One region of the Streptomyces sp. LN549 genome, then DNA from elsewhere that is predicted to be linked to it. Evidence: riboswitches for the same ligand, from Rfam matches in the RefSeq annotation. Region 1 holds a riboswitch; each other region holds the start of a gene.
The links. Region 1 has a riboswitch for S-adenosylmethionine ahead of SH922_RS35445 (hypothetical protein). Riboswitches for the same ligand answer to the same signal wherever they lie in the genome.

Region 1 (7,085 bases):
CCTCTGCCGGGAAGGATCACTGATGGGCATCAAGGATGAGCGCCCGCGCGACAGCGCGAACATCGTACGCACGGGACGAGTTGGCACGACTGACCGGGCTGGACCGGGACCTGGCTGAGCAGTTGGTGGCCCGGGCCCGCAGCGAGGGCCTGAATCCGGTCGGGGAGAACGGGCTGCTCAAGGGGCTGGTGAAGCTGGTCCTGGAGGGTGCGCCGGAGGCGGGGATGAGTGAGCATCTCGGCTACGAGAAGGGGGATTCAGAGCCGACCGACGACGACGGCGCTCCGTCTTCCTGATCCCTCACCTACGCCCGGACCGAGAAGGGCGAAACCGTCGCACTCGTCGCCCGTGTGGCGACCTCGGACGCCGGCGCTGCTGTCCGTGTCACCGCAGCGATGGCCCAGGCGCTCTCCTGAGGGGGTCCGCCGAACTGCGGTGAGCGTCCGTCGGGAGCAGACTGGTGAAGTATGGGAAGCAGCCTTGTCATGCACGAAGGACGAGGCAGGCTGCGCAGGTACGTCTCCCTGCTGGCCGCTGTAGCCGCGACGGGTTGCCTGCTGGCAGGCTGCGGCGGACCGAAGGCTGCTGCGCGAGCAGCGTCGGGAACCGAGATGCCGCCTGGGGGGCGTTACAGCCGCCACTCCTCGGCCAGGATGCCGAGCAGTTCCACCTGGCGCTTCTCCAGGTGCTCCGGTGTCCAGGTGTCCTGACCCAGTACCTGTGTGGTCAGGGGGAACGTGACGACGCCCCGCTTGAGGTACCGCTCCTTCTTGGCGGTGAAGTCGAGGTTCTGTACCTGGGAGTTCTTGGCACGGCTTAGTAGCACCAGGTTGGCCAGGCGGTGCGTCCACAGTGCGCGTTCGTCCGGGGTGAAGTCCGCACGCCATTGCGACTGGGGGCCGGGGTTCTGGGGGAGTACGTGCTCGACCGTGATGCGCGGAGCGTCGTACGTCGCCACGATGTCGTCCTCGGCCAACAACTCGTCGAGTCGCAGCAGGATGTACCGTCGCGTCCTCAACTCGTGGTAGACCTCGCCGTTGAGCCGGCGCAGTGTCTCGGCCCGCTCGGTCTCGGTCAGCTGGAGCGCCGGGGCTTCGAGGCCTCTGCCCGGGGCCAGTTCCTTCAGTTCCTTGAGCAGTTCGGCGAAGCGGAACACACGAGGAGTGGTGTAGACGCGCCGGACGAACATGCTTGCCGCGAGACGTTCCAGTGACCGGAGGAACGCACCCAGCCACACCGGATCGTCCCCGTGGGACGTGAGCGCCCAAAGTGCGGCCGGCCACCAGTCGTTGTTGTCCAGCAGCAGCAGCCTGCGGAACCACAGGTTGACCTGATCCGACCCGTCTCCAGCTGCGTATGCCTTGTCGCGGATCACCGCGGACGCCTCGGCGTAGGGAACGAGTACCTGGTCCACGAACTCCTTGGCCCGTCCACCCTTGTAGTGGACCAGGACCTGGCTCTGGAACTCCTTGAGCAGTTCCTGTCGTGCCCGTTCACCGGAGAAGATCATGCGGATGTGGAGGAAGAGGTCGGAGAAGTCCTCGCGGCCAAGGCTCTCCTCGGAGTCTTCCCACCGCCTGGCGTAGGTCTCCGAGACCTCCTCGTCGATCTCTCCGATGATCTGCGCCTTGAAGATGTCGGCAGGTGACAGGTCGAGACCCCGGGAGTTCATGACGCTGAAGATCCGATGGGCGCTGTCCAGGTCAGGGGTACTGACCGCGACCAGGAAGGTCTGGACCCCCATCAGCTTGCACAGGGAGAGACGCTGCTCGTCGCTCCAGGCGGCCAGGGTGGTGTGCAGCGCCTGTGCGTTCGCCTGGACGGCCCTCTGCGCGTCCGTCCTGAGGTTGTGGGGGTTCAGTTCCAGGAGCGTGCTGATGGAACCGGCGGTCTGGACGTGCTGTTGGAAGAAGTCGGCGTCCCGGGGGCGCAGAGTGAGCCGGGGTTTGGCCTTCAGGCCCAGGACCGTGTTCCCGGGCTCGGAGATCATCGCCACCAGATTGGTCACCACGTCGGGCTGCTGCGCCAGATCGCGCAGCACTGCCAGCAGGATGGTCAAGGTCGTCAGACGTTGCTGACCGTCGATGACGTCGGCCTCGGCGGAGCCGCTGTCCTTGACGAGAACCAGAGAGCCGAGGAAGTAAGGCTCCCCGTCGCCTCTCAGGAGGGCTTCCTCGAGGTCGGCCAAGAGCTGCTGGGCCTGTTCGGGCTGCCATGCGTAGGGGCGCTGGTAGTCAGGGATCCGGAAGTCGTAGTCACTGCAGAAGACTTTGTGCAGCGGCACTTCGCGCGCTTCGAGTTGAGCCATGATCTGCATGATTCCCCACTGGATGCGGGCTTCGCAGCGAAGCGCAGGAAGACTGCGGAGCAAGACTGTCACTGCGGCGACAGCCGTAGTGGCCTGATCTGAGCGGCCGGTCACAGGTGGGACGGGAGTGGAACATGGCACCTGGATATGTTGAGTGCGTTCCTCGATACATCCTTGTGCCAGGAGGCGCCCCGTGAGTGAGCATCAAGTGACCGCCAACGCTGACATATCGGCGCGGATCGATACCACGGTTCCTCACTCGGCCCGCTTCTGGAACTACTTCGTGGGGGGCAAGGACAACTACGAGGTCGACCGCGAGGTCGGCGATCAGATCAAGACGTTCTTTCCCGGGCTCGTCGATGTGGCAGTGGCCGGACGGCAGTTTCTGCGCAGGTCCGTGAGTCATCTGGTCCAGGAACACGGCATCAGGCAGTTCCTCGACATCGGGACCGGTCTGCCCACCGCTGACAACACCCACCAGGTCGCCCAGGCGATCGCCCCCGACGCGCGCATCGTGTACGTCGACAACGACCCGCTGGTGCTCACTCATGCGCGGGCCCTGCTCACCAGCGCGCCGGAAGGTGTCACCGACTACATAGACGCCGACCTCTACCAGCCGGACGCCATCCTGGCCGAGGCGGCGAAGACCCTCGACTTCGAGCGGCCCGTCGCACTCATGCTGCTCGGCATACTCGGCCATGCCGGTGACTTCGGCCGTGCGCGCGATGTGGTGCGCGCGCTCATGGCCGGGCTGCCGTCCGGGAGTCACCTTGTCGTGTACGACGGCACGCGGACCAGCGAGGGCATGATCGCCGCGGAGAAGGCGTACATCGAGAGCGGTGCTGTGCCGTACTACGTCCGCGAGCCCCAGGAGATCGCGACGCTCTTCGACGGCCTGCGCATGATCGAGCCCGGGTTCGTACGGCTCAGCGCATGGCGCCCCGATGCCGAGAGCGCGACGGTGGCGGCCGATGTGGATGCGTTCGGAGGCGTGGGGGTAAAGGCGTAGGGGCGGGGGTGGCTGGGTGCTCGGGGTGATCGTGCGCAAGTCGTAGTGCGCGGGCAGGGTTCCGACCCGCCTCGTCGCCGAATGTTCCGTCGACCGCCACCGAGTGCACACCGCACGGGTCTTCCGCAGGGCCTGCCGATTCTGGAACACTCCAGTCGCTTTCCCCCACATCCCCTCACCCTGCAGAGGCCCCCACCCATGGCAGAACTCAACCGGCGCCGACTCCTGCAACTCGCCGGAGGCACGGCCGCCTACACCGCGTTGTCGAGCAGCATCGCGCGCGCCGCGTCCCTTCCCGCGCGGGGTCGTACGGGCTCCCTCCAGGACGTCGAGCACATCGTCGTCCTGATGCAGGAGAATCGTTCCTTCGACCACTACTTCGGCACCATGAACGGCGTCCGCGGCTTCGGTGACCCGCGGCCCGTCACGCTGCCCAGCGGAAAGCCGGTCTGGCATCAGAAGGACCTCCTCGGCAAGGAGGTGCTGCCGTTCAGGCCGCCCGCCGACGAGCTCGGGATGCAGTTCCTCCGGGACCTGAACCACGACTGGGCGGGCGGGCACCGGGCGTTCAACAAGGGTGCGTACGACCAGTGGGTGCCGGCCAAGACGGCCACGACGATGGCTCATCTCACGCGCGAGGACATACCGTTCCACTACGCCCTCGCCGACGCGTTCACCGTCTGCGACGCGTACCACTGCTCGTTCATCGGGTCGACCGACCCGAACCGCTACTACCTGTGGAGCGGATACACGGGGAACGACGGGTCCGGCGGCGGTCCCGTGCTCGGCAACGACGAGGCGGGGTACGGATGGACCACCTACCCCGAGCGTCTGGAACAGGCCGGCGTGTCGTGGAAGGTCTATCAGGACGTCGGTGACGGGCTCGACGCCGCCGGGTCCTGGGGGTGGATCGACGATGCCTATCGGGGCACGTACGGTGACAACTCGCTGCTGTACTTCAACAGTTACCGCGATGCCGAGCCCGGCGATCCGCTCTACGACAAGGCTCGTACCGGGACCGATCTCAAGAACGGTGGCGGGCTCCTCGACGACCTGAAGGCCGATGTCCGGGCCGGGACGTTGCCGAAGGTCTCATGGATCGTCTCTCCGGAGGCGTACAGCGAGCATCCCAACTGGCCCGCCAATTACGGTGCCTGGTACATCTCGCAGGTCCTGGACGCGCTGACCGCCGATCCCGAGGTCTGGGGCCGGACCGCCCTCTTCATCACCTACGACGAGAACGACGGCTTCTTCGATCACGTCGTGCCGCCCTTCGTGCCGTCGGGGCCCGCGCAGGGGCTGTCCACCGTCGACACCTCGGCCGACTACTTCCCCGGTGACATCCGGTACGCCGCAGGGCCGTACGGGCTCGGGCAGCGTGTGCCCATGCTCGTCGTGTCCCCGTGGAGCACCGGCGGGTTCGCGTGCTCCGAGGTCTTCGACCACACCTCCGTCATCCGGTTCATGGAGCAGCGCTTCGGGGTGCACGAGCCCAACATCTCGCCCTGGCGGCGCGCCGTCTGCGGTGATCTCACCTCCGCCTTCGACTTCCGTCGTGCGGACGCATCGGACGTCTCGCTGCCGTCGACCGACGCCTACCAGCCCCCGGACCGCCTCCGGCACCCCGACTACGTTCCCGCGCCGCCCGCCACCGGCAGCGTGCCGAAGCAGGAGAAGGGGGCGCGGCCCACCCGGCCGCTGCGTTACGCGCCCTACGTCGACGGCGCCGCCGATGTGTCCACCGGCAAGTACCGCCTCACCTTCGGTGGTGGTCCCGCCGCCGGGGCGCAGTTCCTCGTGACTTCCGCGAACCGAACCGACGGGCCCTGGACCTACACCACCGAGGCCGGAAAGTCGCTCTCGGACAGCTGGAACACCGCCTACTCCAAGGGAGTGACCGACCTCACCGTCCACGGCCCCAACGGATTCCTGCGCACCTTCCGGGCGGACGGGAAGGTGGCGGGGCCCGAGGTGACGGCTCGTCATGATGCCTCCTCCGGCGGGCTTGAACTGACCTTCGTCAACGGCGGTTCCGCGACCGTGCGCCTGACCGTTCGCAGCGCCGTCGGGTACGGGGGAGGGGTGCAGACCTTCGCGGTCCGAGCGGGTGCGACCGTGAAGTACGCGCTTGACCTGCGAGGAAGCAAGAACTGGTACGACGTCACCGTCGTCTCCGACGCGGACGCCACCTTCCTGCGGCGCTTCGCCGGACACGTCGAGACGGGCCGGGCCGGTTCGAGCGACCCGGGTCTCGTCACCGGCTGAGTGGCCCCCGTCCGGCGGGCGGTTCGGGGGTGGGCGGTGCCCGTGGCCGGGCGCTGCGCACTCCTGACCACCCGTCGGGCCGGGCCGTGTGCGTGGGATAGGGTTTCGGACGGGTCATGAGTTCCAGTGCACAGCCCCGGCTTGCTGGACGGCACCCCGCTCCGCTGCGGGTGCTCCGGGTGACGACCTGCCCCGTGCGCAGGGTACGGGGAACAGCGGACCGCGGTGCAGGGCACTCGGGGTCCTCACCCCGGAAGGCGAACCTCACCATGCTGCGTCATCTCACCCAGAACGACTCCGTGCGGAGCGAGGACTGCGTCCGCTATGCCGCGGGCCACCGCGTGCACTGGATCCATGCCAAGAAGTGCCGGCAGGAACCTGGACAGGCCGTCGAGATCCTGCTCACCTCCGGTGACGTCCGCGACGACGGATGGGTCGAACTGCGCCCCGCCTTCGACTATGCGGGTGACCTCCCCGCGGTCTGGACGCATGCGCCCGGCGCGCTGCGGGAGACCCTCGCCGATCACCGTGGGCGGGTGTACTGGCTGGCGCGCTGGCATGCGTTGAAGCTCGTGTACGGCGATGGTGAAGGCGCCGGACCCGGGGGTGGGAGGGGGGTCGGGCTGGTCAACGTCGCGCTCCAGGGCGGGGATCTGTGCGAGGGCGGCTCTGCCCGGTGCGGTACATCGTGATGCTTATCAATTGTGCCGAGATGTCGCCCTGTTGTTCAGTTCCGGGTTTGGAATTGATCGCTGTTGACGGTTCCGACGTCACATAAAATCCTTATAGTGAAGCTGCGTTGATCGCATGATCATGACGCTTGCAGCTGTCGCCACAGGAGTCAGGACTCATGACGCGCCCTTCTTCCACCGAGCCCGCGCCGTCCACCCCTCCTGCACCTCCCGGCTGTCCGGCTCACGCCGGTGCCGTGCCGCTCGGCGGGCCCGGGTTCCAGACCGAACCCCAGGCCGTCTACCGCGCCATGCGGCGCGATCACGGGCCTGTCGTCCCCGTGGAACTTCCGGGCGGGTTCCCCGCCTGGCTGGTCGTCGGGTACCGCGAGCTGCATCAAGTCACCAGCGACGGCGAGCTGTTCCCCCGCGATGTCGGCCTGTGGAATCAGTGGCCGAACATTCCTGACGACTGGCCCCTGCTGCCGATGGTGGGGCGCCCCCTGCCGTCCATCTACTTCAGCGCGGGGGAGGAGCACCGGCGGCATGCCCGCATGGTCGGACCGGCTCTCGAAGGCGCCGATCCGTTTGAGATCCGCAACCACTGCGAGCAGTTGGCCGACCGGCTCATCGACGACGTGTGCAGCCGCGGCACGGCCGATCTCGTCGCCGACTTCTGCGAGCCCCTTCCCGTCCTGGTCCTCGCCCGACTGGTCGGGTTCCCCGATGCCGAAGGCGCCGACATCGCGCAGGTGTTGAAGGATCTTGCCGACGGGGGCCCGGACGCGCAGAGCGCCCATCTGCGGTTCGGGGAACACATGGCCCGGCTGGT
Region 2 (7,085 bases), 7.7 Mb from region 1:
AGCGCCTGTATCAGCGTGGCTTCGTCGGTGTCTCCCATTCCGTACGTCACGTTGTCGCGGATGCTGCCCTCGAAGAGGATCGACTCCTGCGGCACCACGGACAGGAACCGCCGGTAGCTGCGCAGATCGAGGCCCGCCATGTCGGTCCCGTCGAGCATGATGCGGCCCGAGGTGGGCCGGATGAATCCGATGAGGAGGTTCAGCACGGTCGACTTGCCCGCGCCCGACGCGCCGACCAGCGCGATCGTCTCGCCCGGCCGTGCCGAGAGGGTGAACCCGTCGACGGCGGGGGCCGCGTCGTCGTAGGCGAAGCCGACGTCCTCGAAGTCGATCCGGCCGGTGACGCGGTCGACCTGTGCCTTGCCGGCGTTGTGTTCGAGGTCGGGTGCCTGGAGTACCTCACCTGCCGAACGCACCGACTCCAGGCCCTTGGTGAGGATGGGAGCCAGCCCCAGCAGCGTGGTGACGGAACCCGTCAGGACGGTGAAGAAGGCGCTGAGCATGACGACGTCGCCGGGGGTGATGGGCATCCAGCCGTGGTAGGCGACCAGGGCGGACCCGGTCAGGCACAGCACGCCCAGCGTGTTGAGGATGACCCAGGCCAGCGAGCCGAAGCGGCCGTTGATCACGTCCAGGCGCAGACCGGCCGCGAAGACCTGGCGCAGCGAACCGTCGACCCGCCCGAGCGCGGTGCGCTCCAGCCCGTGGGCGCGGGTGATGGGGATGAGCGTGGTCATCTCGCCGACGCGGGAGGAGAGCTGTTCGACCTCGCGCCGGAAGGACTCGTTGTGACTGCGCAGTCGGGCGCGCAGCTTCATCACGAGGAAGCCCGCCGCGGGCACCACGATCAGGAAGACGGGAAGGAAGGCGGGCACGCGCACGCCGATGACCACGAGACCGCCGACCAGCGTCACGACGGCGCCCAGTCCCATGTCGGCGCTCTGCTGCATCATCTGCTCCACCGACTCCACGTCGCGGACCACCTTGGCCTGCAGGACACTCGAACTGATCCGTGAGTGATAGCCGATGGACAACTGCTGCATCCGGCGGCAGAGCGCAGAGCGAAGGGTCGTGCCCATGCGCCGGATGCTGCCGCCGAGGCAGCGTACGTACCACTGGTGGAGCGGGTAGTTGATCACGAGGATGAACAACAGGACGCCGGTGGACTTCCAGAGCCTGGATTCCGGGCCGTGCTGGACGACCACGTCCAGGACCGTGGCGGTGATCAGGGGCAGCAGCCAGATGGGGCTGTGCTTCACGACGAAGAAGACGACCGCGAGGGCCAGCCGCCCACGGTCTGGCCGGAAGAGGTGGCCGAGGGTGCGGAACGGGTTCTCGCCGCGGTAGCGGTGGTCGAGGTGGTCGAAGGGCGCCAGGGGTTCGGCGGAGGGTTGGGAAACCGCTTTCTGCATGGTGGCCATCCCACCCCGCTCGCGCTCTCCGCGGCAACCCCGTCCCACGGACGGGGCACGAGGGCCCCGGAATCCGCCGTGGGACCCGGCGGGCCTCAGCGGACGCGGACTTCGTCCGGCCGGGGGTCGGGCGCGGGCTCCTTGCGGCGCGGGCGGCCCGCCGAGGCGATCACGCCGGTGACCAGGCCGGCCAGCAGGCCCCAGAACGCGGAGCCGATCCCCAGCAGCGTCACGCCGGAGGCGGTGGCGAGGAACGTCACCACGGCCGCCTCCCTGGACGCCTTGTCGGCCAGTGCCGTGGACAGGGAGGCCTCGATGGTGGCGAGCAGGCCGATCCCGGCGATCGTCAGGACGAGTTCCTGCGGCATCGCGGTGAGGAGCGAGGCGACGGTGGCGCCGAGAAGGCCGACACAGAGGTAGAAGACGCCCGCCCACACGGCGGCAAGGAAGCGTCTGTCGCGGTCGGGGTGTGCTTCCTCGCCCGTGCAGATGGCGGCCGTGATCGCGGCCAGGTTGAGGCCGAACGCCCCGAAGGGTGCCAGGACGGCATTGGCCGCCCCGGTCCACGTCATCAGGGGCGAGACCGGCACGTCGTAGCCGGCACCGCGGATCACGGCGACGCCGGGCAGGTTCTGCGAGGCCATCGTGACGACGAAGAGGGGCGCACCGACGCTGACGAGGACCTTCCAGTCGAACTCCGGCGCGGTGAAGGCGGGGGTGGCCAGGGCGAGCCGGACCTTGCCCAGCTGCCAGCCGCCGGTGAACACGGTGGCCACCACGCCTGCGGCGAGCGCCAGCAGCACCGCGTACCGGGGCAGCAGGCGCCGGCCCAGCAGGTAGATCACGAACATGGGGAACGCGACCGCGAATCCGCCGTCCATCGTGCTGAACAGCCCTGTGCCGAACCGCAGCAGCACCCCGGCGAGAAGTGCGGCCGCCAGCGGCACCGGGATCCGGCCCATGAGACGGCTGAACCAGCCCGTCACACCGCTCACAAGGATGAGCAGGGCCGAGAAGACGAACGCCCCGACCGCCTGAGCCATCGACACACCGCTCAGGCCGGTCGTGAGCAACGCGGCTCCCGGCGTCGACCAGGCGGTCACGACGGGCGCCCGGTAACGCAGCGACAGCCCGATGCAGGTGCAGGCCAGTCCGACGCCGAGCGCCAGCATCCAGGAGGAGATCTCGCGTGAGTCCGCCCCCGCCGCCTGCGCGGCCGTGAAGACCAGCGCCGCCGAACTGGTGACCCCGACCATGACGGCGATCAGTCCGGCGACCACGGCCGAGGGCGGCGCGGCCGAGCGTATGCGGGTGATCGTGAACATGAGTGAGTCACTTTCCTGTGCTGTGCCCGACCGGGTGCGGTGCCGGCCTGCGCCGATGGCCGGCGGCTGACCCGGCGCGCCGCGGTGTGTTCCGTATACGGAACGTTCTGTATGTGGAACACTAGAGAGGCGGGCCGACGCCCGTCAACCAGGACAGCGGAGCGGGTGCACGGCCGATGGGGCTGAACGAGGACGTGGGGCGCAGGCTGCGAGCGCTGCGGCGCGAGCGGGACCTGTCGCTGTCGGAGCTGTCCAGGCGCTCCCGCGTGGGCAAGGGCACGCTCTCGGAGCTGGAGAGCGGCACGCGCAACCCCACCCTGGAGACGTTGTACGCCCTCACCACCGCACTCGGCCTGCCGCTCAGCGCCGTACTGAGCGACCTGCGCCCGAGAGGCGGCTCCGGCCCGGCACTTCCCGGGGTCTCGGGAAGTGCCGTCACCGCCGTTCTTCTGGAGCGGTACGAGGACGGGTCCGCGGTCACCGACGTGTTCCGCATCAGCATCACGGCGGGTGCCGTACAGGAGTCGCAAGGGCACGTCCCGGGTACGCAGGAGAGCCTGATGGTCCTGACCGGCACCGCCGTTGTCGGCCCGCCGGACGGCATCAGCACGGCCGGCCCCGGCGCCTGCGCGCACTGGCGGGCCGACGTGCCCCACGTCTACAGCGCGCCCGACGGGGATGTGCAGGGCATCCTCTTCGTCCGCTATCCCTCGGCGGGGGAGCCTGCCGGTGGAGCCGGTCGGACAACCGCGCGCGACGACGGCTGAGCGCCGGGGCTCACGCCGCGTCGGACGCCACGTCGTTCGCGGACGGGAAGGCGGGGTGGTCGCCGAGGCGGCGGACGAAGTCCTGGAGCAGGGGGTACGGGCGCAGGAAGTTGGCGCCGGGCTGGACGAGCGCCACCCACAGGTCCACATCGGCGGCCGTCAGCTCCGTACCCAGCGCATAGGGATGCAAGGAGAGCCGGCGCTCCATCAGGTCGAGCGCCGCCGAGCGCTCCGAGGGCGTTGCGGACGGAGTGACCTTCCGGTCGAGCAGCTCACGCAGGGCTTCGATGTCCGCGGCGAGCTCCGGCGGGTGCAGTGCGGAGGGGCAGGCCTCGTTGTGCCCGGACAGCAGACCCGCCAGGTCGCGGAGAATGTCGGGCGTGTGGTTGCTGACGATGCGGCCACTCCAGCGGTCGCACAGGGCGGGAGCCGTCAGCGGTCCGTCGTAGTGGTGCACCGTTGCCTCGTACGCACTGCGCAGCGAGGCGAAGGCCTCGGGTGTCCCGGACGGGTGGGTCAGGAGCGTGGTGGCGACCGAGTCCTGCAGACCGAGGAGGCCGAGAGTGATGGAGATGCGCTGCGAGCGCGGACAACTCGCCGACAGGAACAGCTCGTAGCGGTGCGGCGCCGGATAGAAGCCGCCGGCGAGACCGACGCCGATCCGGCTGTCGAAGCGGGGGGACGGAACACCCGAAGGAGAGCGGAGGCCTGCGGCGCGTGAAGCGGAGGCGGAGGAAACGGGGCCGCACTGCGGCGAGTTGTCTGTACTGGAACCGCGCGATGCTGTCTCGGGCATGACTCTCCCTATGGGGATCCCTGGGGGAACGACGAAGCCACCGCCGCCATGGTGGCACCGGCGGCCGGATACGGAGCGACTGCGCTTGCGTACCGGTCCGGACCGAGGGGACCCGTCCGGCCCGGTGCGAGCGCACCGGGACGAGGAGTCCGGCCGATCGGACGGGGACGGGTCCGATGCGGACTAGTAAGCGCTGGAGACGCGCAGGAGATCGATGTGCAGGCGCCTCGTCAAGCCGTTCCTGGGCAATTCCCACCGGTCCTGCCATTGGGGCTCGCGAGACGCGAGACCGCGCTTGTCCTGTTGCTCCAACAGGACCCGGTCGTCACCCGGGGCACCCCATCGCGGTGGAAGGGTTGCCTGTCAGCGGGCCGGGGCCGATGACCGCACAGGCGGGAGATCCCGCACGGGCAGCGCTGACAATCGTGACCGTCCACGTCAGTTTCGGTGCGTCCGGTGGCGCCGTCAAGAAGGCGGGACGAGCCGTCTCGCCTGGTGGTCACCGGCGTTGGCAGCCATTTCGCTGCGGCCCGCACCTCCGGCGCAGACCGGAACGGTCACGAGTGCCGGCGGATCTGCCCTGGCTTGCCGGCCGGCGACCCTCGCACGCAGCGGGGCGCCCCAGGTGACGACCGGACCGGACGACGCCCCGACCGGCGAACGGGTGAGCCCGCCGGCCCGGACGCGGGACGCCCGGGACCCGGAGATCCCGCCGGCCCGTGCGCGGCTCAGCCCGCGCCCAGGAGGTTGACCATACGGATGTAGCGGACCCAGTCCCAGTGGGGTCCCGGGTCCGTGTGGTCCGTACCCGGGACCTGTACGTGGCCGAGGATGTGCGCGCGGTCCTTGGGGATGCCGTAGCGGTCGCACACCGAGGCGGTCAGCAGCGCCGACTTCTCGTACATGGCGTTGGTGAAGTAGGAGGGCTGGTCCACATAGCCCTCGTGCTCGATGCCGATGCTACGGGTGTTGTAGTCCCAGTTCCCCGCGTGCCAGGCGATGTTCTTCTCCCGCACACACTGGTCGATGTACCCGTCGGCGGAGCGCACCACATAGTGCGCGGACACCTGCTTCGCCGGATTCTGGAAGATCGCCACGGCGTCCGAGAACGTCTCCTGGGTGACATGGATGATCACGTACTGCACCGGATAAGCCGAAGGCCGCGTCGAGACGGTGTAGTTGGACGTCGAGGCCGGTACCCAGTGGGCCGCCGGGTAGTCCGTTTCGCCGGCCGTCGCCGCAGCGGCGCGGACGGAGGCGGGAAGCAGTGCCCCCGCGGCCGTCGCCGCGGCGCCCTGAAGGATCCTTCTGCGGTCCATGCGTACTCCTGGGTGGTGGGGGAGAGTAACAGGTGGGGATGATCGGTCAGTTGTCCGGTTCAGGTGCCCGGGCCGGCGGGTCCTCGTCCAGGTGGATTCTGCCCATCTGGGCCACCCGTTCCGGATGTCTGCGCAGTAGTACCGCCAGGACGATGATCCCGAGCACCATCCAGATGCCGACGACGGGACCCGCACAGGAGACGGGGGCGCTGAGTTCGGAGACGAAGTCGAACGCCGGGATCCCTGCGGCCGTCAGCAGGGCAGGCGCGAACGCCGCGATGCCCAGCACCGGGAACAGGAGGTGCAGCACCGGATTGAACGCGTCCCGGCGCCGCCGCAGGAAATAGCCGGCGCAGGCCAGGTTCACGATGATGTACACCCCGATGATCACCGTGACGATCACGGTGGCCAGCAGGACGAAGGCGGTCACGGGGTCGTAGGCGAATCCGAGCCCGAGCGCCGCGCCGGCCGCGATCACGAACTGCACGGCGACCCCGGTGACGGGGGAGCGCCGACGGGGGTGGAGCTGTGCAAATGCCCGGGGAAACACCCCGGTGCGGCCGAGCGCGAACGCCGTACGGGTGGACACGTTCGCGCACGCATTCGCGTTGGCCACGGTCGAGTTGACGACAGCGAGGAAGAGCAGTACCCAGAACAGGCCGAACGACGCACGGGCCACGCCCTCCCATGACGCCGCCCCCGAGGCGCCGAAGCCTGCGAACCGGTCGGGCCCGAAGTACACGGACATCGCGTACGTGGTGAGGACGTACACCAGGCCTATGGAGAGCGCGGCGCCCAGCACCGCTCGCCTCATGGTGCGACGCGGGTTCTTCGTCTCCTCGGCGAGGGGGGCCGCTGCCTCGAATCCGGCGAAGGCCAGCACGGTGTAGACGGAACCGGCGAAGATGCCGCTGATCCCGTCGAAGCCCTCGGCGGTGTGCGACGGGCCGAACACCGACAGGGTGTTGTCCGAGCCGGCCTGCCCGATCAGCAGGATGGCGAAGGCCACGAACACCAGCACTTCGAAGATGCCGAGGACGGTGCCGAAACGGGCGGAGGCCCGGACGCCGAGGAAGCCGGCCAGCGCGATGACGACCGCGCCCAGGAGCGACCACGGCCACCAGAGGTCCGCCGGGTAGGAAGCCCACTCCTGATGCAGGGTGCCCGCTGTCGTGAAGCCGAGCTGGAGCAGCAACAGCGACGGCACCAGAGCCTCGACGAACACATAGCCCCAACCGACGAGAAAGCCCACCGTCGGATGCAGCCCCTGCGCCGAGTACGTGGCGACCGATCCTGCGGCCGGCAGGTGACGGGCCAGCTCCGCCACGCACGAGGCGGTGAACAGACAGGCCACCAGTGCCACGAGTACCGACAGCGGCAGACTTCCTCCCGCGAACGCGGCTCCCGCGGGTATGGACGCGGCAATGGCAGCTGCCGGCGCCATCGCCGTGATGCTCTGGAACAGG
Region 3 (7,085 bases), 3.1 Mb from region 1:
GCCGGACATCTGGACGAGGCGCTCGCCACTCTCGTGGAGGAGATCGTGGTCTGGCGCGAACTTGTCCGCCTGCACCCTGCTCCGAACGAGGTGCGCCTCGCCGAGGCACTCCATGAGCAGGCCCTGGTCCTGTCGGACCACGGTGAGCCCGAGGAGGCACTGGCGGTCGGAGATCAGGCACTGGAACTGTACGAGCGGCGCTGGCGCGAGGCCCCCGAGCAGGAAGCGGTGAACTACGCGGCCGGGCTCACGCTGGTGGCGTGGCTGAGAGGAACCAGTGGCATGGGAGGCGATCCGGTGCCGCTCAGGGAGCGGGCCGTTGCTCTGCTGCGTCCGGTGGCCGGGTACTCCGACTTCGAGCGGGGACGGTTCGCCGAGAATCTGCTGCACCTGGCCGACCACGCTGCGTCGGCAGGCGGAATGCACGCCCTGCTGCGCGCGCTTCCCCTCGCCCGCGAGGCCACCGAGAACTACGCCCGGGTGTCGGCGCGCAAGCCGTCGCCGAGTGAAGACCTGACGAGATCCGCGAACCGCTGGGCCCAGTTGCTGGAGGGCTGCGGCCGCAGAGCCGAGGCGAGCGATGTGCGCCGTCGCTACGGGGTGCCGCAGGGCTGACCGGCGGCCACTGTACGACCGACGTGACAGAAGCGATGTGTGCGTTCCGGAAGGAGAGAACGATGCCGCAACAGGATGGGGAGAAGGATGTTCCCGCAGAGGGAGGTCCTGCATCGGCCGCGGGGGCACCGCCGCCGATGGAGGCCGACGACAGCACCGAACTAATCTTCCGGTCGCTGGATCTCTTCGTCGAGGAGTATCTCGCCCAGGTGGTGCGGCGGCGTGTGGACGGCGTCCACCTGGCCTGGTGTCCGGACTGGTGGACGCATCCCGAAGCGGTCGCCAGGCTCGCCTCGCTGTGGCGGGCCTTCGAGTACCTGCGGGTCGATTCGTCTCTCGGTATGTCCAACTGGTGGCTGCACCACGCCGATCCCCATCTGGCCGTGCTGATGGATCCGCGCACCGGGCCGTTCGCCTCCTGCTGGGGACCCGACGGCCACAAAGCGGATATCGGCCCGTTGCCGGGCAATCCGTCACCGCCGGAGATGTGGGACGACCCGGCCTTCTCGGCCGATGCGGCGGAGGCGGAGGAGGCGCGCAAGGCGGCCGAGGCGGCGGCGGACTCGGCGAACTGACCGGGCCGCCGCCGGACGGGCGCTACTCCTGCCGGAGCGCCTCCAGCTGGTCCAGGAACCACTGCTGCGGCGGCAGCGCGGTGGCCGCCGCGGCCAGTCGCTTCGTGCGGGCCGCCCGCTCGTCGTCCGCCATCGTCAGCGCCTCGTGCAGCGCGTCGGCGGTGGCGGACACGTCGTACGGATTCACCGTGATCGCGTCGGCGCCCAGCTCCTCGTGCGCCCCCGCCTCGCGCGACAGCACCAGCGCGCAGCCGTGGTCGGAGACGACCGGGACCTCCTTGGCGACCAGGTTCATCCCGTCCCGGATCGGGTTGACGAGCGCCACGTCCGCCAGCCGGTACGCCGCCAGCGAGCGCGCGAAGTCGTCCTTGACGTGGAGGACGACCGGGGTCCAGTCCGCCGTCCCGTACGCGGCGTTGATCCCGTCGGCGACGCGCTGCACCTCGGCCGTGTACTCCCGGTAGACCGCGAGGTCCTGCCGCGAGGGGTAGGCGAACGCGATGTGGACGACGCGCCCGCGCCACTCGGGCCGCTCGTCGAGCAGGGCGCGGTAGGCGAGCATCCCGCGGACGATGTTCTTGGACAGTTCCGTACGGTCCACCCGCACGATCGTCTTCCGGCCGGGGCCCACCTGCTCCCGCAGCGCCGCCATCCGCTCGTCCACGTCCGCCTCGTGCGCGCGGCGGCGCAGGAAGTCCGCGTCGGCGCCGAGGCCGTGCACCCCGATCCGGGTGCCGCCGGTGCCGCCGAGGATCTCCGTGCAGCAGCCGATGAACGCGTCCGCCCAGCGGCGGGTCAGGAAGGCCGCCCGGTCGGCGCCGAGGATGCCGTGCAGCAGCTGTTCGGCGATGTCGTCGGGCAGCAGCCGGAAGTAGTCGACGGGCGCCCACGGGGTGTGCGAGAAGTGGCCGATCCGCAGGTCGGGGCGGAGCTCGCGGAGCATGCCGGGCACCAGCGCCAGGTGGTAGTCCTGCACGAGGACCGCCGCACCCTCGCCCGCCTCCTCGGCGAGCGCCTCGGCGAAGGCCCGGTTGTACGTCTCGAAGGAGGCCCACTGCCGGCGGAACTCCGCGTCGAAGACGGGCTCGACGGGGGTCTGGTAGAGCAGGTGGTGGACGAACCAGAGCACCGAGTTGGCGATGCCGTTGTACGCGTCGGCGTGCACTCCTGCGTCGATGTCGAGCATCCGCACACCTGGCTCACCGACGCCGCGCCGCACCGCCTCCCGGTCGCCGTCCCCGAGGGCGGCGCAGACCCACATCTTGTCGTCGACGGCGCTCAGGCCGGAGACGAGTCCGCCGCCGCCGCGCCGGGAGTCGAGGGTGCCGTCCTCGCGCAGCGCGTACGAGACCGGGCCGCGGTTGGACGCGACGAGTACCTGGGCAGCGGGCTGAGGGGCGTGCTCGGAGACCATGGGCGGAATCTAGCCCGATCGCGAACCGCCCAAACGTGCGAAGTAGGCCCACGTCACGCCGCGCGGCGTGAAACGTACTCCTCGATCTCGCGCATGGGCGGCCGTTCCTCCGTGTCCACCGGGTAGGTGCGCGGGACGAACCCGTGCTCGCCGCGCTCGAACTGGGTCAGCGACGGGCGGACCAGATGCCCCCGGGAGAGGCGGAGTTGGGCGGTGCGGTAGATGGCGGCCGCCATCCGGCCGAGCGCCTGGCCGTCCTGGTGACGGTGCTTCCTGACGCCTACGTCGACCTGGGCGAGGGCGTCCAGGCCGACCGTGTGCAGGGCGTCGACGAGCAGGCCCAGTTCCACTCCGTAACCGACCGGGAACGGCAGCCGCTCCAGCAGCGAGCGGCGCACCGCGTACTCGCCGCCCAGGGGCTGGACGAAGCCGGCCAGCTGCGGCCAGTGCAGATTGAGCAGCGGGCGTGCCACCATTTCGGTGACCCGGCCGCCCTGGCCCGTGGTGTCGCCGAACGGGCGGTCGTACATCGCCTTGACGAACTGCACCGAGGGGTCGGTCAGCAGCGGGCCGACGATGCCGGAGACGAAGTCCGCGGAGAAGTCCTTCAGGTCCGCGTCGATGAAGCAGACGATGTCGCCGCCGGTCACCAGGAGTGACCGCCACAGCACCTCGCCCTTGCCGGGGACGGCCGGGATGCGGGGCAGGATCGCGTCCCGGTGGACGACGCGGGCGCCCGCCCGGCGGGCGACCTCGGTGGTGGCGTCCGTCGAACCGGAATCGATCACCACGAGCTCGTCGACCAGCTGGACCTTCTCCATCAGCTCGCGCCGGATCGTCGTGACGATGTCCCCGACGGTCTCCGCCTCGTCGAGCGCGGGCAGCACCACACTCACGCTCGCGCCGTTCGCGCCGTTCCTGGCATCGAGCAGACGGTCCAGCGGACGGTCGGCGGCTGACCAGGAACGCCTGGTCAGCCAGCGTTCGACCTCTTCCAGCACGGTCGATACTCCCTGTATGTGATCCATCTCGCGGTTCGGACGGCTATCTCAACAGTCCGGTGCTTCGGTTACAGTCTTGAACAACGCAGATGGCCGTCGCATGCCGGGGTCCGTCCGCCGATAAACGCCTGGATCCATGGTCCAGTGCCACAGCGCTCATCCAGAGGGACAGAGGGAACGGCCCGTTGAAGTCCCGGCAACCCTCCCGCCGACCGCGAGGTCAGGTGGGGAAGGTGCCAATTCCGTCTCGTGACGAAACGCGTCGCGAGGAAGATGAGGAGAAAGGGCCTCGCCATCATGGCTGTTGAGACTGTTGCAGCAAACACTGAATCTTCCGTGGACCTGGGTCCCGCCGCAGCGCTTTCCTGCCGCGAATGCGGAGAACGATTCGCACTCGGTCCCATTTTCGCCTGCGCGTCCTGTTTCGGGCCGCTCGAAGTGGCGTACGACCTGCCGAGCGGCTCCCCGGACGAGCTGAAGAAGCGCATCGAGGCCGGCCCGAACAACATCTGGCGTTACGCGCCGCTGCTGCCGGTCCCCTCCGATGTCGCGGACAAGCCCAACATCAACCCCGGCTTCACCAAGCTGGTCAAGGCCGACAACCTCGCCCGCGAGCTGGGCGTCACCGGCGGTCTGTACGTCAAGGACGACTCCGGCAACCCGACGCACTCCTTCAAGGACCGCGTCGTCGCGATCGCCGTCGAGGCCGCCCGCGCCTTCGGATTCACCACCCTCTCCTGCTCCTCCACCGGCAACCTCGCCGGCGCCGTGGGCGCCGCCGCCGCCCGTGCGGGCCTGCGTTCGTGCGTGTTCATCCCGCACGACCTGGAGCAGGGCAAGGTCGTCATGGCCGCGGTGTACGGCGGTGAGCTGGTCGGCATCGAGGGCAACTACGACGACGTCAACCGCTTCTGCTCCGAGCTCATCGGCGACCCGCTCGGCGAGGGCTGGGGCTTCGTCAACGTCAACCTGCGCCCGTACTACGGCGAAGGCTCCAAGACCCTCGCGTACGAGATCTGCGAGCAGCTCGGCTGGCAGCTGCCCGACCAGATCGTCATCCCGATCGCGTCCGGCTCGCAGCTCACGAAGATCGACAAGGGCCTCCAGGAGCTGATCAAGCTCGGCCTGGTCGAGGACAAGCCGTACAAGATCTTCGGCGCCCAGGCCGAGGGCTGCTCCCCGGTCTCCGCCGCATTCAAGGGCGGTCACGACGTGGTGCGGCCGCAGAAGCCGAACACGATCGCCAAGTCCCTGGCGATCGGCAACCCGGCCGACGGCCCGTACGTCCTGGACATCGCCCGCCGCACCGGTGGCGCGGTCGAGGACGTCAACGACGAGCAGGTCGTCGACGCGATCAAGCTGCTGGCCCGCACCGAGGGCATCTTCGCCGAGACGGCCGGCGGGGTGACGGTCGGCGTGACGCAGAAGCTGATCGAGGCCGGTCTGCTGGACCCGGCGCTCACCACTGTCATCCTGAACACCGGTGACGGCCTCAAGACGCTGGACGCGGTGGCCGCCACCTCGCAGGCGAGCGCCACGATCCGCCCGAGTCTGGAAGCCTTCCGCGCCGCCGGCCTCGCCACCAGCTTCTGACCACTCGAGACTCAGGAAGGGCACCCACCATGAGCGTCAAGGTCCGTATCCCCACCATCCTCCGCACCTACACGGGCGGCCAGGCCGAGGTCCCGGCCGAGGGCGCGACCCTTTCCCAGGTCATCGAGTCCCTGGAGAAGGACCACCCGGGCATCGCCGCCCGCGTCCTGGACGACCAGGGCAAGCTGCGCCGCTTCGTGAACGTGTACGTCAACGACGACGACGTGCGCTTCGAGGGTGGCCTGGACGCGGTCACCCCGGACGGCGCCGGCATCTCGATCATCCCGGCCGTCGCCGGCGGCTGCTGAGCCCCGGGCCTCCCCGGCCCGACTTCACCGCGTCACCGGAATTGCCCCCTCTGCGAGAGAAGCGGAGGGGGCAATTCTGCATGGTTGAGCGCGGTACAGTGAGGGAAGTCCCCTCCGCTGCCCGTGCCACCCGCATATGAGAATGCGCCTGGCCACGACAAGATGCAGCCAAAGTACGAGAGCCCCTTGCGCCATAAGTCGCCTTTGCCTGGCCTGACTTGCCCTGGAATCTCATGAATCCCCCGCATTCGGGCGATCGGTGCTGCTCAGAATTCTCGTCCGATTGACCTGTTGCAGAGGGCAGTTGGGCAGATACATTCGGCCGCGGTCGACGCGTTCCGGCGCACGCACCCTCTCCTGTCGGAGGGTGAGTTCTGACCCGGGCCCGCGAAGTGCGGTCCCGTGCAAGGGCCAGTAATAGGGGAGTTAGGCATGGCTCAGGGCACCGTCAAGTGGTTCAACGCGGAGAAGGGGTACGGCTTCATCGCGGTCGACGGTGGTGCGGATGTTTTCGTCCACTACAGCGCGATCCAGATGGACGGGTACCGCACCCTCGAAGAGGGTCAGCGAGTTGAATTCGAGATCTCGCAGGGCCAGAAGGGGCCGCAGGCGGACATGGTCAAGCTCGCCGTCGGCTGAGCCCGGCCTGTCAGTACGCAGTCGGCCAACGACACTACTCACGCACGGAGGGCCCGTACCCCTGGGGTACGGGCCCTTCGTGCGTCCCGGGGCGCTCGCGCGACGTGCCGGACCGCCTCCGCGGGCCCCTTCGCGGCTGTCCACACTCCGGAGGGGGACGCTTGCACTCTCGGGGGTCGAGTGCTAATTATTGGCTTAGCACTCTCTGGGTGAGAGTGACAGAAACTTGGACCGGGCCGGTGAGGCCCGCAGGTCTGTCGGGGCAAGGAACCGGCAGACACGCAGGCCGTCCGTCGCGGGCGCCTCTCGGTCCGGAGAAATCCACCCCTGTCCGGGAGGACCACTTCATATGGCCAAGATCATCGCCTTCGACGAGGAGGCCCGGCGCGGTCTTGAGCGCGGCATGAACCAGCTCGCCGACGCCGTCAAGGTCACCCTCGGCCCCAAGGGCCGCAACGTCGTCCTTGAGAAGAAGTGGGGCGCCCCCACGATCACCAACGATGGTGTTTCCATCGCCAAGGAGATCGAGCTGGAGGACCCGTACGAGAAGATCGGTGCGGAGCTGGTCAAGGAGGTCGCCAAGAAGACGGACGACGTCGCCGGCGACGGTACGACCACCGCCACCGTTCTCGCTCAGGCGCTCGTCCGCGAGGGCCTTCGCAACGTGGCCGCAGGTGCCAACCCGATGGCCCTCAAGCGGGGCATCGAGAAGGCCGTCGAGGCCGTCTCCGCCGCCCTCCTGGAGCAGGCCAAGGACGTGGAGACCAAGGAGCAGATCGCTTCGACCGCCTCCATCTCCGCCGCTGACACCCAGATCGGCGAGCTCATCGCCGAGGCCATGGACAAGGTCGGCAAGGAAGGCGTCATCACCGTCGAGGAGTCCCAGACCTTCGGTCTGGAGCTGGAGCTCACCGAGGGTATGCGCTTCGACAAGGGCTAC
Region 4 (7,085 bases), 5.6 Mb from region 1:
ACCGTCGTCATCGTTGCGTCCTCTTTCGTCGAGCCTTGAGCTGCCGGACAAGGATCTCGCGGTGCGCCGTCGAACTGCGGATGTCCTCTCGTAACCCTACGGCCTCGGCGCTTCCCCTCGGCACGGCGAGGCGGTCTGTCCCGTTCCCTCCGCTTGCGTCATGCTCTGTTCATGATCGATCGGCGGGCTGCGGCCGGCAGACTCCTGCGGGCGGCCACCTCGGGCGGGCCGCCGGTGACGTACGCCCTCATCGCCCTGTGCTGCGTGGTCTTCGTGATCAGCCCGCTCTCGGGGTTCAACCCGGTCTACGGCACCGCGGACGCCCTGCTCGCCGCCCAGGCCGGGTACTTCGAGCGCTGGGGCGTCATCCCGAGCGAACTGTGGGACGGCTCGGCACACGCCGTCCTCACCCCGCTCACCGCACTGTTCGTACACGGCAGCTGGCTGCATCTGCTCGGCAACATGCTGTTCCTTTACGTGTTCGGAGCCATGGCCGAGGAGCGCATGGGCCACACCGAATTCGCGTTCTTCTACCTCGGCTGCGGCTACCTCGCCCTGCTCGCCTACGCGGCCGCGCACTCCACCTCCGACCAGACGCTCGTCGGCGCGTCGGGGGCGATCTCGGCGGTCCTGGGGGCCTTCCTCTACCTCTTCCCCCGGGCCCGGGTCACCAGCCTGTTCCCGTTCCTGCTGTTCCTGCCGCTGCGCTTCCCCGCCTGGATCGTGCTGGTCTTCTGGTTCGTCCTGCAGTGGCTGGCGGCCGAGGGCGCCGGCAGCGGGCCCGGGGTGGCCTACCTCGCCCACGTGGCCGGCTTCGCCACCGGCTTCCTCTACGCCTGGGGGCGCTACGGACGCGGCCGGCCGCAAGGCCCTAGAGTGAAGCCTCCAGCCACGGCCACCGAGGGAGAAAGCCAGCCGTGATCACCGCGATCGTGCTCATCAAAACCAGCGTGGACCGGATTCCCGAGATCGCCGAGGCCATCGCCGCGCTGGACAGCGTCAGCGAGGTCTTCTCGGTCACCGGTACGTACGACCTGATCGCCATGGTCCGGGTTTCCAAGCACGACGACCTCGCCGATGTCATCCCCGGCCGGATCAGCAAGATCCCCGGTGTCGAGGGAACCGACACCCACGTGGCGTTCCGTACGTACTCGCAGCACGACCTGGAGGCGGCCTTCGCCATCGGTCTGGACGCGTAGGGCCTCTCGTTCGGACCATGCCGGGCTCGCGGGCTGGTCCGGACGGGACACCCTGGTCGCCTCAGCACTTTCGGCCGGGTACGGACAACTGTCCGTACCCGGCCGAAAGTGCTGAGGGGGTCTGCTCAGACCTGCGCGGCCGTGCCCCGGTCCGGGACGCAGCGGCCGTCCTCGGTCCGGTACTTCCACTGGGCGCCCTGACTCACGAGTTCCTTGACCGCCCGCAGGAAGCGCTCGATGTGCTCGTCCGGCGTACCGGCGCCGAAGCTGACCCGGATCGCGTTGAGGGACTTCTGGCCCGGCTCCGCCTCCGGCGCGCCGCACTCGCCGACGTCCTGCGGGTCGCTGCCGAGCAGGGTGCGCACGAGGGGGTGGGCGCAGAACAGTCCGTCACGCACCCCGATGCCGTACTCGGCGGAGAGCGCCGCGGCGAAGTGCGAGCTGTTCCAGCCCTCCACCACGAAGGAGATGACGCCGACCCGCGGGGCGTCGTCGCCGAACAGCGAGAGCACCTTGACCTCGGGGACCTCGGCGAGTCCGGCGCGGACCGCGGTGACGAGCTGCTGCTCCCGGGCGACCAGGCTGTCGAAGCCGGCCTCGGTGAGCGCCTTGCAGGCGGAGGCGATGGAGTAGACGCCGATGACGTTGGGCGAGCCGGCCTCGTGGCGGGCGGCGGTGGTGTGCCATTCGACGTCCACACCGCCGTCGGCGCGCCGGGCGACCTGGCGGGAGGCGCCGCCGCCGGCCAGGTAGGGCTCGGCGTCGCGCAGCCAGTCGGAGCGGCCGGCGAGGACCCCGGAGCCGAACGGTGCGTACAGCTTGTGCCCGGAGAAGGCGACCCAGTCGACGTCCAGCTCGGCGATGTCGACGGGGTGGTGCGGGGCGAGCTGGGCGGCGTCCAGCACGATCCGGGCACCGTGGGCGTGCGCGGCGGCGGCGAGCTCCTTGACCGGCCACAGCTCGCCGGTGACGTTGGAGGCGCCGGTGACGCAGACCAGCGCGGGGCCGTAGGGGTCGCGGTCGGCGAGGGCCCGCTCCAGCGTCGCGACGGCCTCGCCCGGGGTGCGCGGGGCGTTCAGGTACGTCACGCGGGCATCGCGCCAGGGCAGCAGCGAGGCGTGGTGCTCGGTCTCGAAGACGAACACCTGGCAGTCGGCGGGCAGGACAGCGGCGAGCAGGTTGAGCGAGTCGGTGGTGGACCGGGTGAAGATCACCTGGTCGTCGGCGCGGCAGCCGAGGAACTCCGCGACCGTCTCGCGGCTGCTCTCGAAGAGGTCCGTGGAGAGCTGCGAGAGGTAGCCGGCACCACGGTGGACGCTGCCGTAGTACGGCGCGTACGCGGCCACGTCGTCCCACACCCGCTGCAGGGCCGGGGCACTGGCGGCGTAGTCCAGTGCGGCGTAGGTGACCTCCCCGCCGGTGACCAGCGGAACCGTCACATCCTTGCCCAGAACCGGCAGCGGCGCACAAATCGACTGGTCGGTGGCGGCGGTGAAGACAGACATGACGAACTCCCGTAACAGGCAGGCGAATTCCGCGTGCCTGCGGATACGCGGCAGCACGGAGGGAAGAAAGAAGGGTGTGCGGAGGAGGGCCGGAAAGCCCTATCGCATTCGCTTGCTCACAAGAGGCTCCCTGAGGACCAGGACCCCACGGGTGGACATCTGACGATGTCGAGGGGTCCGCGCTTGCCGCAGACCTCGCTGCCTGCGGCCTGGTCTTCACCCGGGGCACCCCGCCACGGACGGAGGGTTGCCGGACAGCGGGCCGGGGCCGTAGTCGCTGTCACTCATGACCTGCGCAGCATCTTGCCATACGCGCGGAAACGCGCAAGGCGCAGTCCATGATCTGGACTGCGCCCTGCCTCACATTCCGTACGCCGTCCTGTCAGGCGTTGCTGGCCACGACCCATCTCTCCAGCGCCCGGCCTGCCGCACCCGAGTCGATGGACTCGGCGGCCTTCGCCATCCCCGCGGTGAGCTGCTCGGTGAGCGTGCCCTCCCCCGGGTCCAGCGCGACGAGCGCCGCCGCCGAGTTGAGCAGGACGGCGTCCCGGACGGGGCCTGTCTCCCCGGCGAGCAGCCGGCGGGCCACGTCGGCGTTGTACGAGGCGTCGGCACCCCGCAGCGCCTCCACCGGCACCAGGTCGATGCCGACGTCGCGCGGGTCGAAGCCCTCTTCGCGCACGACACCGTTCCTGGCGATCCAGACGCGGGAGGTCGCGGTGGTGGTCAGCTCGTCCAGGCCGTCGTCGCCGCGGAAGACCAGGGCGGAGTTGCCGCGCTCGGCGAGGACGCCCGCGACGATGGGCGCCATACGCAGGTCGGCGACGCCGATGGCCTGAGAGCGCACCTTGGCCGGGTTGGTGAGCGGGCCGAGGATGTTGAAGGTGGTCGGCGCGCCGAGCTCCGAGCGGGCCTTCGCCGCGTACCTCAGGGCGGGGTGGAACTTGACGGCGAAGCAGAAGGTGATGCCCGCTTCCTCCGCCACCTCCACGACCCGCTGCGGGGGCAGCTCCAGATTGACGCCGAGCTTCCCCAGGACGTCGGAGGAACCGCTGGCCGACGACGAGGCGCGGTTGCCGTGCTTGACGACCTTGGCGCCGGTCCCCGCCACGACGATCGCCGACATGGTGGAGATGTTGACCGTCTTGGCCATGTCGCCGCCGGTGCCCACGATGTCGACCGTACGGCCCGGCACGTGGATGGTCGTGGCGTGCTCGTACATCGCACGGACCAGGCCGGAGACCTCCGTGACTGTCTCGCCCTTGGCCCGCAGCGCCACCGCGAAGCCGGCGATCTGCACATCGGTCGCCTCACCGCTCATGATGCGGTCCATCGCCCACGCGGTGTCGTCGGCGGTCAGGTCCTGGCCGCGCAGCAGGGGCGTCAGCACGCCGGGCCAGGAACGAGCCGCCACGCTGTCGCCGCCGACCGGGGTCACAACGTTCATGGTCCACTCCTGGGTCCACAGCCGATAAAAGGAACGTGACCACCCTATCGAGCCCCGGGGACAGCGAAGAGCCCCGTCCATGCGATGGACGGGGCTCCTGCTGTGGCGATCAGTTCAGGTGATCAGTGGTGGCCGTGGCCGCTGGTGATCTCCTTGTACTCCTCGGCGGTGGGCTTGGCGATCTGGTTGTTCTCGCCGTAGAAGCCCTTGCTGAGCTTGGCCCGCAGCTTCGTCACCAAGGACACCTTGCGCTCGACACCGTTCTCGTCGACCGTCGGGCCGATCTCGACCGGCTTGTACTGCTCGTGCGCGGTGAGCGTGTGCAGCTGCGCGGGTGCCAGCGGCTCGTGGACCTCGACGAACTCACCGTGCGGCAGGCGCTTGATGAGACCGGACTCGCGCCCGTGCAGCACCTTCTCCTTGTCCCGGCGCTGAAGGCCGAGGCAGATCCGCTTGGTTGCGACGAACGCGAGGACCGGAGCGACGAAGAACGCGATCCGCACGAACCAGGTGATGGAGTTGATCGACAGGTGGAAGTGCGTGGCCCAGAGGTCGTTGCCACCACCCATGAGCAGCACCATGTACCAGGTGATCCAGGCGACGCCGAAGGCGGTGCGGGTCGGGGCGTTGCGCGGACGGTCCAGGATGTGGTGCTCGCGCTTGTCCCCGGTGACCCAGGACTCGATGAACGGGTAGACCGCGATCGCGGCCAGGACCAGCGGGAAGATCACCAGCGGAATGAACACACCCAGGACCAGGGTGTGGCCCCAGAGGTTGATCTCCCAGCCCGGCATGACACGGATCAGGCCCTCGGAGAAGCCCATGTACCAGTCGGGCTGGGCGCCGGTGGACACCTGGTCCGGCCGGTACGGGCCGATGGCCCAGATCGGGTTGATCGAGGCGATGCCCGCGATGGCGGCGATGACACCGAAGACCAGGAAGAAGAAGCCTCCGGCCTTCGCCATGTACACCGGCAGCAGCGGCATGCCGACGACGTTCTTGTTGGTGCGGCCGGGACCCGCGAACTGCGTGTGCTTGTGGTAGAAGACCAGGATCAGGTGGGCCACCAGCAGGCCGAGCATGATGCCCGGGAGCAGCAGGATGTGCACCGAGTAGAACCTGGCGACGAAGTCACCGCCCGGGAACTCCCCGCCGAAGAGGAACATCGACAGGTACGTACCGACGATCGGCACGGACAGGATCGCGCCCTCCATGAAGCGGACACCGGTGCCGGAGAGCAGGTCGTCGGGGAGCGAGTAGCCGGTGAAACCGGTGAACATGCCCAGGACGAACAGCAGGAAGCCGAACAGCCAGTTGATCTCACGGGGCTTGCGGAAGGCACCCGTGAAGAAGACGCGCATCATGTGCACGAACATGCCGGCCAGGAAGATCAGCGCGGCCCAGTGGTGGATCTGCCGGACCAGCAGACCGCCACGGACGTCGAAGCTGATGTTCAGGGTCGAGGCGTAGGCCTCGGACATCCGGATGCCCTGCATGGGCTCGTACGGGCCGTGGTACACGACCTCGTTCATGCTCGGGTGGAAGAACAGCGTCAGGTACACACCCGTGAGGATGATGATGATGAAGCTGTAGAGGCAGATCTCACCGAGCATGAAGGACCAGTGGTCCGGGAAGATCTTGCGCATGTTGGCCTTGGCCAGGGAGTAGATCCCGAGCCGGCCGTCCGCCCAGTCGGCCACCTTCTCACCGGCGGGCGCCTTGCGCTTCGTATCGGTCGCAGTAGTCATCCGCGCTCCCAGAATGCAGGACCGACGGGCTCTTCGAAGTCACCGAGCGCCTCGAGGTTGCCCTCGCTGTTCACGCCGATCCGCAGCTGCGGAAGAGCGTGACCGGCCGGACCGAAGATGACGCGGGCGCCGTCGGAGAGGTCGAAGGTGGACTGGTGGCACGGGCAGAGCACGTGGTGCGTCTGCTGCTCGTACAGGCTGATCGGGCAGCCGACGTGGGTGCAGATCTTCGAGAAGGCCACGATTCCCTCGTGGGCCCACTCGCGCTCGCGCTTGTCCTTGATGTTGTCCGGCTCGATGCGGACGATCATCAGGGCTGCCTTGGCGATCTGCTTCTGGAAGTCGTGCGCGTCCTCCTCCAGGCCCTCGGGCATGGCGAAGGTCAGCGAACCGACGACGACGTCCTCGGGACGCAGCGGCTCCATCGTGTTCATGTTGACGAGCTGCTTGCCCTTGGCCCACAGGGTCGAGCGAAGCTTCTTCTCCGGAAGCGGACCGAGGTCACGCAGCAGCATCACACCGGCGAGCGGCACCAGGGCCAGCGCACCGAACATGGTGTTGCGGATCAGCTTGCGCCGGCCGAACGCGGACTCCTCGGCACCTGCCGCGAAGTCGGCGAGAACCTTCGCCTTGACCTCGGGCTCGGCCGCGATCGCGTGACGTTCGTCCGCGACCTCCACGTCCGACATCAGGGTGCGCGCCCAGTGGACGGCGCCCGCGCCGATCGCGAAGAGCGCCACGCCCAGGGTCAGCCCCAGGGAGAAGTTGAGCGCGCTCACATGACCGAACGGGAAGATGTAGACGATCTTGTCGACCGGGAAGATGACGTAGGAGGCGATGAAGCCGACCGTCGCCAGCATGGACAGCGTGAACATGAACGCGACCGCGCGCTCGGACCGGTTGGCGGCCCGTTCGTCGATGTCCTGGATGCGCGGCCTGTGGGCCGGCAGCCCCGGGTCGGCGAACGGATCGCCGGCACCCTCTACCGCGCCGTGCGCGGCGTCCTGCTCTGCGGGCAGGTTCTCTTCTGGAATCTCTTGGCTACTCATGACTTCTTGGCCTTAGCGGTGTGGGCCGCGACCCAGACGGCAACTGCGATCAGTGCGCCGAGCCCGAAGATCCAGCCGAAGAGACCCTCGCTGACCGGACCGAGACCGCCCAGCTTGAGGCCACCCGGGCTCTCGGC

Region 2: another riboswitch for S-adenosylmethionine. It lies ahead of SH922_RS01305 (putative leader peptide); the one in region 1 lies ahead of SH922_RS35445 (hypothetical protein).
Region 3: another riboswitch for S-adenosylmethionine. It lies ahead of thrC (threonine synthase); the one in region 1 lies ahead of SH922_RS35445 (hypothetical protein).
Region 4: another riboswitch for S-adenosylmethionine. It lies ahead of SH922_RS10410 (aminotransferase class V-fold PLP-dependent enzyme); the one in region 1 lies ahead of SH922_RS35445 (hypothetical protein).

What each region holds. Positions count from the first base shown of each region.
Region 1 is NZ_JAZHRI010000002.1:7,958,927-7,966,011, forward strand. It holds gene SH922_RS35425 (hypothetical protein) at 81-296, shown strand; gene SH922_RS35430 (DUF262 domain-containing protein) at 629-2,308, opposite strand; gene SH922_RS35435 (SAM-dependent methyltransferase) at 2,502-3,317, shown strand; gene SH922_RS35440 (phosphocholine-specific phospholipase C) at 3,516-5,582, shown strand; SAM riboswitch class IV at 5,695-5,804, shown strand; gene SH922_RS35445 (hypothetical protein) at 5,852-6,274, shown strand; gene SH922_RS35450 (cytochrome P450) at 6,433-7,085, shown strand, end outside.
Region 2 is NZ_JAZHRI010000002.1:269,203-276,287, reverse strand. It holds gene SH922_RS01325 (ABC transporter ATP-binding protein) at 1-1,412, opposite strand, end outside; gene SH922_RS01320 (benzoate/H(+) symporter BenE family transporter) at 1,508-2,737, opposite strand; gene SH922_RS01315 (helix-turn-helix domain-containing protein) at 2,914-3,504, shown strand; gene SH922_RS01310 (cell envelope biogenesis protein OmpA) at 3,515-4,300, opposite strand; gene SH922_RS01305 (putative leader peptide) at 4,484-4,534, opposite strand; SAM riboswitch class IV at 4,587-4,731, opposite strand; SAM riboswitch class IV at 4,856-4,969, shown strand; gene SH922_RS01300 (N-acetylmuramoyl-L-alanine amidase) at 5,029-5,619, opposite strand; gene SH922_RS01295 (APC family permease) at 5,666-7,085, opposite strand, start outside.
Region 3 is NZ_JAZHRI010000002.1:4,857,669-4,864,753, forward strand. It holds gene SH922_RS21980 (trypsin-like peptidase domain-containing protein) at 1-615, shown strand, start outside; gene SH922_RS21985 (DUF4913 domain-containing protein) at 678-1,190, shown strand; gene SH922_RS21990 (trehalose-6-phosphate synthase) at 1,213-2,604, opposite strand; gene SH922_RS21995 (glucosyl-3-phosphoglycerate synthase) at 2,658-3,605, opposite strand; SAM riboswitch class I at 3,759-3,885, shown strand; gene thrC (threonine synthase) at 3,903-5,198, shown strand; gene SH922_RS22005 (MoaD/ThiS family protein) at 5,228-5,506, shown strand; gene SH922_RS22010 (cold-shock protein) at 5,939-6,145, shown strand; gene groL (chaperonin GroEL) at 6,495-7,085, shown strand, end outside.
Region 4 is NZ_JAZHRI010000002.1:2,355,191-2,362,275, forward strand. It holds gene SH922_RS10395 (hypothetical protein) at 1-11, opposite strand, end outside; gene SH922_RS10400 (rhomboid family intramembrane serine protease) at 172-921, shown strand; gene SH922_RS10405 (Lrp/AsnC family transcriptional regulator) at 918-1,199, shown strand; gene SH922_RS10410 (aminotransferase class V-fold PLP-dependent enzyme) at 1,325-2,704, opposite strand; SAM riboswitch class IV at 2,879-2,996, opposite strand; gene trpD (anthranilate phosphoribosyltransferase) at 3,087-4,151, opposite strand; gene SH922_RS10420 (cytochrome bc complex cytochrome b subunit) at 4,274-5,899, opposite strand; gene SH922_RS10425 (Rieske 2Fe-2S domain-containing protein) at 5,896-6,948, opposite strand; gene SH922_RS10430 (c-type cytochrome) at 6,945-7,085, opposite strand, start outside.